2 regions of the Bradyrhizobium sp. ma5 genome follow, and region 2 is predicted to be linked to the other one. Evidence: riboswitches for the same ligand, from Rfam matches in the RefSeq annotation. Region 2 holds a riboswitch; the other holds the start of a gene.
The links. Region 2 has a riboswitch for S-adenosylmethionine ahead of ACE103_RS39535 (O-succinylhomoserine sulfhydrylase). Riboswitches for the same ligand answer to the same signal wherever they lie in the genome.

Region 1: another riboswitch for S-adenosylmethionine. It lies ahead of ACE103_RS04570 (homoserine O-acetyltransferase); the one in region 2 lies ahead of ACE103_RS39535 (O-succinylhomoserine sulfhydrylase).

The regions. Positions count from the first base shown of each region.
Region 1 covers NZ_CP170156.1:989,950-994,362, forward strand. The annotation lists gene ACE103_RS04555 (prephenate/arogenate dehydrogenase family protein) at 1-216, opposite strand, end outside; gene hisC (histidinol-phosphate transaminase) at 225-1,322, opposite strand; gene ACE103_RS04565 (chorismate mutase) at 1,347-2,195, opposite strand; SAM riboswitch at 2,381-2,460, shown strand; gene ACE103_RS04570 (homoserine O-acetyltransferase) at 2,544-3,743, shown strand; gene metW (methionine biosynthesis protein MetW) at 3,740-4,405, shown strand.
Region 2 covers NZ_CP170156.1:8,357,202-8,361,614, reverse strand. The annotation lists gene ACE103_RS39540 (SDR family NAD(P)-dependent oxidoreductase) at 1-478, shown strand, start outside; gene ACE103_RS39535 (O-succinylhomoserine sulfhydrylase) at 664-1,872, opposite strand; SAM riboswitch at 1,949-2,028, opposite strand; gene ACE103_RS39530 (2'-deoxycytidine 5'-triphosphate deaminase) at 2,210-3,268, shown strand; gene ACE103_RS39525 (hypothetical protein) at 3,476-4,413, shown strand, end outside.

The sequences.
Region 1 (4,413 bases), 1.7 Mb from region 2:
GATGACGAGATCGGCATCCTTCACCGCCTCGATATTGGTCTCGACGACACGATCGACGATGCCGAGCTCGGCGACGCGGGCGCGCGTCTTCTCCGAGCGCGCGGTGGTCACGATCTCGCCGACCAGGCCTTGCGCGCGCGCGCCGCGCGCGATCGAGCCGCCGATCAGGCCGAAGCCGATCAGGGCGATGCGATTGAAGATCGGAGCCGTGGTCACGTCGGTGTTCACTTTCCGGCCAGGAAGTCGCGCAGGCCCTCGACCACGAGGCGGTTGGCTTCCTCGGTGCCAATGGTCATGCGCAGCGCATGCGGCAGCTTGTAATTGTTGAGCGCGCGCAGCACGAGGCCACGCCGCGTGAGATAGGCATCGGCTTCCGCCGCGGTCTTGCCCGTGTCGGCCGGGAAGTGGATCAGCACGAAATTGGCGACGCTCGGCGTCACCTTGAGTCCGAGCTTGCCGATCTCCTCGGTCAGCCAGTTGCGCCACTGTTCGGTGTGCGTCCGCGACATCTGCACATGCGCAGTGTCTTCGATCGCCGCTACCGCCGCCAGCATCGCCGGCGTCGTGACGTTGAACGGGCCGCGGATGCGGTTGCAGGCATCGACGATATGCGCCGGGCCGAACATCCAGCCGATCCGCAGCGCGGCGAGGCCGTGGATCTTCGAGAAGGTGTGCGTCACCACGGTGTTGTCGGTGGTCGCGACCAGCTCGATGCCGAGCTCGTAGTCGTTGCGCGAGACGTAGTCGGCATAGGCGGCGTCGAGCACCAGCAGCACATGCGACGGGAGTTCGGCGCGCAGCAGCTTGACCTCGTCGAACGGGATATAGGTGCCAGTCGGATTGTTCGGGTTGGCGAGCCAGACCAACTTGGTCTTCGGCGTCACCACCTTGAGGATGGCGTCGACGTCAGCCGTGAAATTGGTCTCGGCCGCGATCACGTTCTTCGCGCCGTTCGCCATCGTGGCGATCGGGTAGACCAGGAAGCCGTGGGTGGTCGAGATCGCTTCGTCGCCGGGCGCGAGGTAGGTGTGCGCCAGCAAATTGAGGATCTCGTCGGAGCCCGCGCCGCAGATGATGCGGTCCGGATCGAGCCCATAAGCGCGGCCGATCGCCTCGCGCAGCACGCGCGAGGTGCCCTCCGGATAGTCCTCGAGATGGTCAGCCGCGCCCTTGTAGGCCGCGATGGCCTTCGGAGACGGGCCGAACGGCGTCTCGTTGGCAGACAGCTTGAACACCTTGCGGCCCGGTTCCGGCACCGGGCTCTTGCCGGGCGTGTAGGGCGCAATATCGAGGATGCCGGGATTCGGCACGGGGCGGGACATCATCAACTCCGGATATACAGGCGGCTAGCTTCTGGCCGACCCGTTAGAGGGCACCGTATAGCGCGTTGCGTGGCTGCCGACGAGGGCCGAAGAGCGCACCGAGGCGCCGGCCTCGATCAGGGCGAGCTTGATCTTCTCGAAATCGTGGCCGGTGACCGAGACCAGCAAGGCCGCGCCGTCGAACGCGGTGTCCGGGACCGCGACGATCTCGGCGAGCGGGGCGAGCGCTCGGGCAACATCGGCGTTCCAGCCTGAGACGCGCACGCTCCAGATCTGCACTTCGGTCACCATGGCGTCGTCGGCGACCCGCGAGATTAGGAACACCGGCAGCGCGGCGGGATGGTCGGCGCGTTCGAGGAACGGCAGCCGCGCGATGATCTTCGGCGCGCCGTCGGCCTCGAGCGCATTCCACCACGGTGTGCGGCCGGCGATCGCGGAGACCAGCGCGAGGTCGCCCTTCGATTTCGTCACGGCCTCGACCGCTGCCTGCGCGCTGAAATGCGAGACGTAAGGCACCACGAAGCCGAAATGAAACCGCGCCGAGTCGCGCATCGCCGACTCGCCGACGGACACATCGGCATGCACGGCGAACGGCGCCTGCACGTAGGTGAAGGTCGAGATGATGACGCGCCAGATGCCCTCGATGGTGTCGAGCGGCAGGATGCCGCGATGGCGCCGCACCAGCTCGCGCATCATGCTGGCCTCGCGCGCCGGACGGAACGCCGAGCCGACCTCCTGGGTCTTCTTGACCTGGATCAGGCGGTCGATGATGTCGCCGCGCGCCATCAGCAGGCGGTGAACCTGCTCGTCGATCGCATCGATCTCCTTGCGCAGCTCCTGCAGCGAGGGCGGCGACGGGGGTGGGTTGGACATGCTCTCAAACCTTGTCGTCCGGGCGGCCCGATGCCGCGCCGGACAGGGTCCCTGATTAGGAAAGACGGCCGGCGAAAGCAAAGAGAAACCTCGCGGTCCAGCCTTGCGCAAACGGTTAACTATGGCCTCCGGCAAGGGGACGTTCGCTGGCCGCCTTGACGACGGGGGGCCTGAGGACTAGGTTCGCTGCACTCCGTGGTCATTTGAGCCGGCCGGCTTGCAGCCACGTTAAACAACTCGCTAAACAGGCCGGGGACAGATCAGCTCCCGGCCGAACCTTGTTCAGGCCGGGTTTTTTATGGCCTGATTTCTGTTCGAGCCCTCCCGCGCGAGGGCAGGGTCGCCTAGATGAGCAACGTGCGTCCGATACCGCAAACCCAGAGCGATGATCGCGCCCATGAGACCGATCACCCGTCGTCATTGGTGGCGAAGTTCGGCATGGATCAGCCGCTGAAGCTGGATTGCGGCATCGATCTCGCGCCTTTCCAGATCGCCTATCAGACCTATGGCGAGCTTAATGCCGACAGATCCAACGCGATCCTGATCTGCCACGCGCTGACCGGCGATCAGCACGTCAACAACACCCATCCCGTCACCGGTAAGCCCGGCTGGTGGGACACCATGGTCGGCGCCGGCAAGCCGATCGATCCCGAACAATACTTCATCATCTGCTCCAACGTGATCGGCGGCTGCATGGGTTCGACCGGGCCCGCGTCGCTGAACCCCGCGACCGGCAAGGTGTGGGGGCTCGATTTCCCGATCATCACGATCCCCGACATGGTGCGCGCGCAGGCGATGCTGATCGATCGCCTTGGCATCACGACGCTGTTCTGTGTGATCGGCGGCTCGATGGGCGGCATGCAGGTGCTGCAATGGACCGCGGCCTATCCCGAGCGCGTGTTCTCGACGCTCGCGATCGCCTGCTCGACGCGCCACTCGGCGCAGAACATCGCGTTCCACGAGCTCGGCCGCCAAGCCGTGATGGCCGATCCGGACTGGCGCGGCGGCCGCTATGTCGACGAGGACACCCATCCGCATCGCGGACTGGCGGTGGCGCGGATGGCCGCGCACATCACTTATCTTTCGGACGCCGCGCTGCATCGCAAGTTCGGACGGCGGATGCAGGACCGCGAGCTGCCGACCTTCTCGTTCGATGCGGATTTCCAGGTCGAGAGCTATCTGCGCTACCAGGGTTCGTCCTTTGTCGAGCGCTTCGACGCCAACAGCTATCTGTATCTCACGCGCGCGATGGATTATTTCGACATCGCCGCCGATCACAACGGCGCGCTGGCGAATGCGTTCGCCGGCATCAAGACGCGGTTCTGCGTGGTGTCGTTCACCAGCGACTGGCTGTTTCCGACCTCGGAATCGCGCGCGCTGGTGCATGCGCTGAACGCGTCGAGCGCGCGGGTGTCGTTCGCCGAGATCGAAACCGATCGCGGCCATGACGCGTTCCTGCTCGACGTGCCGGAGTTCCTGGAGATCTCCCGCGCTTTCCTGCAGGCCGCAGGCAAGGCGCGCGGACTGAAAGACGGCGGCCAGTCATGAGCATGCAGCAGACACTGCCCTTGCCGGGCGTTGCGCCGGAGCGGACTGGCGGCTATCGCAGGGATCATCTCCTGGTCGCCGAGATGGTACGGCCGGGCTCGCGCGTGCTCGACGTCGGCTGCGGCGATGGCGAGCTGTTGCAGCTCTTGGAGAGCCGCGGCATCGACGGCCGCGGCATCGAGCTGTCCCGCGAGGGCGTCAATGGCTGCGTCGCCAAGGGCCTCGCGGTGGTGCAGGGCGATGCCGACACCGACCTCGTCAACTATCCCGATGACGCGTTCGACTATGTCATCCTGTCGCAGACCCTGCAGGCGACGCGGCAGCCCAAGGTGGTGCTGGAGAACCTGCTGCGGATCGGCCAGCGCGCCATCGTCTCGTTCCCGAATTTCGGGTTCTGGAAGATGCGCCTGCAGCTGCTGATCGGCGGCCACATGCCGCGCACCGAAAATCTGCCGGCGAGCTGGTACGACACCTCGAACATCCATTTCTGCACCATCAAGGACTTCGTGGAGCTCTGCGAGCAGATCAATGTCAAGATGGAGCGCGCGGTGGCGCTCGATCTCTACGGCCGTCCGGTGCCGCTCAACCTGCCCTGGTGGGTGTGGAACATGTTCGGCGAGCAGGGCGTGTTCCTGCTCAGTCGGGGCGAGAAGGGGAAGTAGGTAGCTGC
Region 2 (4,413 bases):
CTATTACGGTCCGCTGCTCGACATCACGGACGAGGCCTTCGACAAGATCATGGGCTCGAACGTCAAGAGCAACATCTGGCTTTCCGCGTTGGCGATCCCGCAGATGGCGGAACGCGGCAAGGGCTCGGTCGTGATCATCTCTTCGATCGGCGGACTTCGTGGTTCTACGGTGATCGGCGCTTACGGCATCTCCAAGGCGGCCGACTTCGCGCTGTGCCGCAGCCTCGCCGGCGAATGGGGCCCGAAGGGCGTGCGCGTCAACTGCGTGGCGCCGGGTCTGGTGAAGACCGATTTCGCCCGCGCGCTGTGGGAGGATCCGGACAATCTGAAGCGCCGCACCGCATCGACACCGCTCCGGCGCATCGGCGAGCCCGACGAGATCGCGGGCGCGGTGGCCTATCTCGCTTCCGATGCCTCGACCTTCATGACCGGCCAGACCATCGTGGTCGACGGCGGCGTGACGACGGCTGCGACGTAAGGCTCTCTTGCTTCGCCTCTCCCGCATGCGGGGTAGGCCGACGCGCTCGGCAGCGCTCTTGCGCGCCGGAGCGCGGCGGGTGGGGGCTCTCTCCACGATGTGACTCGCGGAAAGAGCCCCCACCCCGACCCTCCCCCGCAAGCGGGAGAGGGAGCTCAGTTCGCTTTGGGGTTTCTACGCCGGCCTCAAACCTGCTCCAGCGCGCGCTCAAAATCCTCGATCAAATCGTCGGGATGTTCGAGCCCGGCCGAGAAGCGAATGAAGCCTTCGCTGATGCCGAGCTCGGCGCGGGCCTCCGGCGCCAGGCGCTGATGCGTCGTGGTCGCGGGATGCGTCACCAGGCTCTTGGCATCGCCGAGATTGTTGGAGATGCGCGAGATCTTCAGCGCGTTGAGGCAACGGAAGGCGCCGGCCTTGCCGTCCTTCACCTCGAAGCCGACCAGCGTCGATCCGGCGCCCATCTGCTTCTTCACCGTGTCGGCCTGCGGATGATCGGGGCGGCCGGGATAGGCCAGCCGTGTGATCTTCGGATGGTTGGCCAGCGCCTCGGCGATCTTCGCCGCGTTCTCGGTCTGCGCGCGGACGCGGATGCCGAGCGTCTCGAGTCCCTTCAACAGCACCCAGGCGTTGAACGGCGACAGCGACGGGCCGGTCTGGCGCATGAAATTGTGGATGTGCTCGGCGATGAAAGCTTCCGACGACAGGATGACGCCGCCGAGGCAGCGGCCCTGGCCGTCGATATGCTTGGTCGCCGAATAGACCACGACGTCGGCGCCGAGCGACAGCGGGCTCTGCCAGATCGGCGTCGCGAACACATTGTCGACGATCAGCCGTGCGCCGCCGCTATGCGCGATCTCTGCGATCGCACCGATGTCGAGCACGTCGAGCGTCGGATTGGTCGGGCTCTCGAGGAAGAAGGTCTTGGTGTTCGGCCGCAATGCGCGCTGCCACTGGTCGAGATCGAGCCCGTCGACCAGCGTCGTCTCGATGCCGTAGCGCGGCAACAGGTCCTGCACGACGTAGAGGCAGGAGCCGAACAGCGCCTTCGATGCCACCACGTGATCGCCGGCCTTCAGCGGTGCGAGGATCGCGGTGGTCACCGCGGCCATGCCGGTCGCGGTCGAGCGCGCGGCTTCCGCGCCCTCGAGCTCGATCATGCGGCGCTCGAACATCGCAATGGTCGGGTTGGAATAGCGCGAATAGATGAAGCCGGGATCCTGGCCCTTGAAGCGCGCCTCGCATTGCTCGGCGGTGTCGTAGACATAGCCCTGGGTGAGGAACAGCCCTTCCGACGTCTCCCCGAATTGCGAGCGGAGCGTGCCGCCATGGACGAGGCGGGTTTCAGGACGGAAGTGGGCAGTAGACTTGGATTCAGAAGACTTGGATTCAGACATGTGACCTCCGAAGTGGCCATTTCCCTCGGAAACTGGCCACAAAAAAACCGGCCTGGAGAAACCTCCACAAGCCGGGATCACACTGTCCCCGGCCTGTTTAGCGACTTATTTAACGTGGCTGCAAGCCGGCCGGCTCAAATCACCACGGGATAAGTGCAGCTGATATTCCCTCGCGCCCTTTCCGTCAAGACGGTCATCGGATAACCCGTAAAAGCCCATAATTTGGGGCTTGGTGGCCGCTCGGAGTATGATTTTGGGCCATCTCGAGGGATCGCCGAGGGACCGCGACGTGTCGTTCACGCTGGAAGATGAATCCAACGGAATCCTGCCCGACCGCATGATCGCGGAGATGGCGGAGGCCGGCCTCATTCTGCCCGTCTACGACTTTGTCGAGAGCCAGATCCAGCCGGCGAGCCTCGACCTGCGCCTCGGCGACATCGCCTACCGCGTCCGCGCCAGCTTCCTGCCGGGGCCCGGCGCCACCGTCGCCGAGCGGATCGACCAGCTCAAGCTGCACGAGATCGATCTCTCCGACGGTGCGGTGCTGGAGACCAACTGCGTCTACATCGTGCCGCTGCTGGAGAGCCTCGCGCTGCCGCCGGAGATCGTGGCCGCGGCCAACCCGAAGAGCTCGACCGGACGGCTCGACGTCTTCACCCGCGTGATCGCCGACGGCACCCGCCGCTTCGACATGATCGGTGCCGGCTATCACGGTCCGCTCTACGCCGAGATCAGCCCAAAGACGTTTCCCGTGCTGCTGCGCGAGGGCTCGCGGCTCAGCCAGGTCCGTTTCCGGATCGGCGAGGCGACCTTGACTGCCGACGAGCTCGACGCGCTGCATGCCGCCGAGCGGCTGGTCGATGCCGACAATGCCGACCTTACCCACGGCGTCGCGCTCTCGGTCGATCTGTCCGGCGAGAACTCCGGCGGCTTCGTCGGCTATCGCGCCAAGCGCCACACCGGCGTGGTCGATGTCGATCGCCGCGGCGGCTATTCGGTCGAGGAATTCTGGGAGCCGATCAAGGCGCGGCCCGACGGCAGCCTGATCCTCGATCCCGGCGAGTTCTACATCCTGGCTTCGAAAGAGGCGGTGCAGGTGCCGCCAGACTACGCCGCGGAGATGGTGCCGTTCGATCCGCTGGTCGGCGAATTCCGCGTCCACTATGCCGGCTTCTTCGATCCCGGCTTCGGTTATGCCGGCGCCGGCGGCAAGGGCGCGCGCGCCGTGCTTGAAGTGCGCTCGCGCGAGGTGCCGTTCATTCTCGAGCATGGCCAGATCGTCGGCCGCCTCGTCTATGAACGCATGCTCGAGCGCCCGGACGCGCTCTATGGCCAGCGCATCGGCTCGAACTATCAGGCGCAGGGCTTGAAGCTCTCCAAGCATTTTCGCGTGTAATTCCGTAGTCCGGATTTCGCGTCGTCCTCCGCTGTCATTCCCCGCGAAAGCGGGGAATCCAGTACGCCGCGGCCTCTCGATCGACAACGACTGTCTCTGGAATACTGGATCGCCCAATCAAGTCGGGCGATGACACTGCGCTTGGGTTTGGTTGCGTCGCCGCGCCGGTGATGACACAGTCCAGAAAACAACAAGCCGGGAGCGAACATGAGCGCCGCAACAGATTCAGCGCAGCAGGAAGCGCAGTGGCGGAAGTGGCGCAGCGTCGCCGATCTCTATCACGCCTTCTTCACCGGGCTGATCCTCACAGTGGTCACGCGGCGCGGCACCGCCGATGCCGCCGAGTTCGTCTTCCGCGTGTTTCGCCGCCAGCAGCAGGAGCGCTTCCTGCCCGGCTTGAAGAAGCTCGGCCTCGACGGCCTGCCGCCTGCGGTCGCGGCCGCGCAGTATCACTATCTCTCCAACTGGATCGGCGGCGTGCATGTCGAATACATGTACGAGTCCGACCGCAAGGCTTGGATCCGCTATCCGCCGCCGCGCTGGATCTGGAAGGGCACGGCGATCTGCGGAGTGCCCGGCGAGGTCTCGCGCGCGATGCTGCGCGGCTGGCACGCCAACAACGGTGCAGCCCTCGGCGATCTCAGGCTCGGCTTCGTCTGCACCAAGCAGAGCGTCGACGGCCAGGACGGGCTCGAGGGCTATTACTGCGAATACGATCATCCGCTCGAGCTCGACCAGCGCCTGGTGTTCGCGCGCCACCTCGAGGCGCCGCTGTTCGACCCGAAGACCGCGCCGGCGCTGCCGGTCGACAGCTGGCCGAAGCCGCGGCTGGAAAAGGCCTATCGCAACTACGCGATGGAATATGTGAAGACGGCCGCGCCCGTCATCGTCCAGGTGTTCGGGCCTGAGGATGCGAGCTATCTGCTGCATCTCACCGGCAGGCTGATTGGCATGCAGTATTTCGACGAGGTCGCGCAGGCGCTCGGCGGCGGTCGTGGCCGTGCCACGGAATTTGCCGCATTCCTGCGCACTCTCTTCGAGTCGCAGGACGATGCTGCTGAGATCAGCGAGTCCGAGGGCCAGTTCGAGATCCGCCAGCAGGGCTGGAAACTGATGGCGGATGTGGCCGATTATCATCCGGCCTG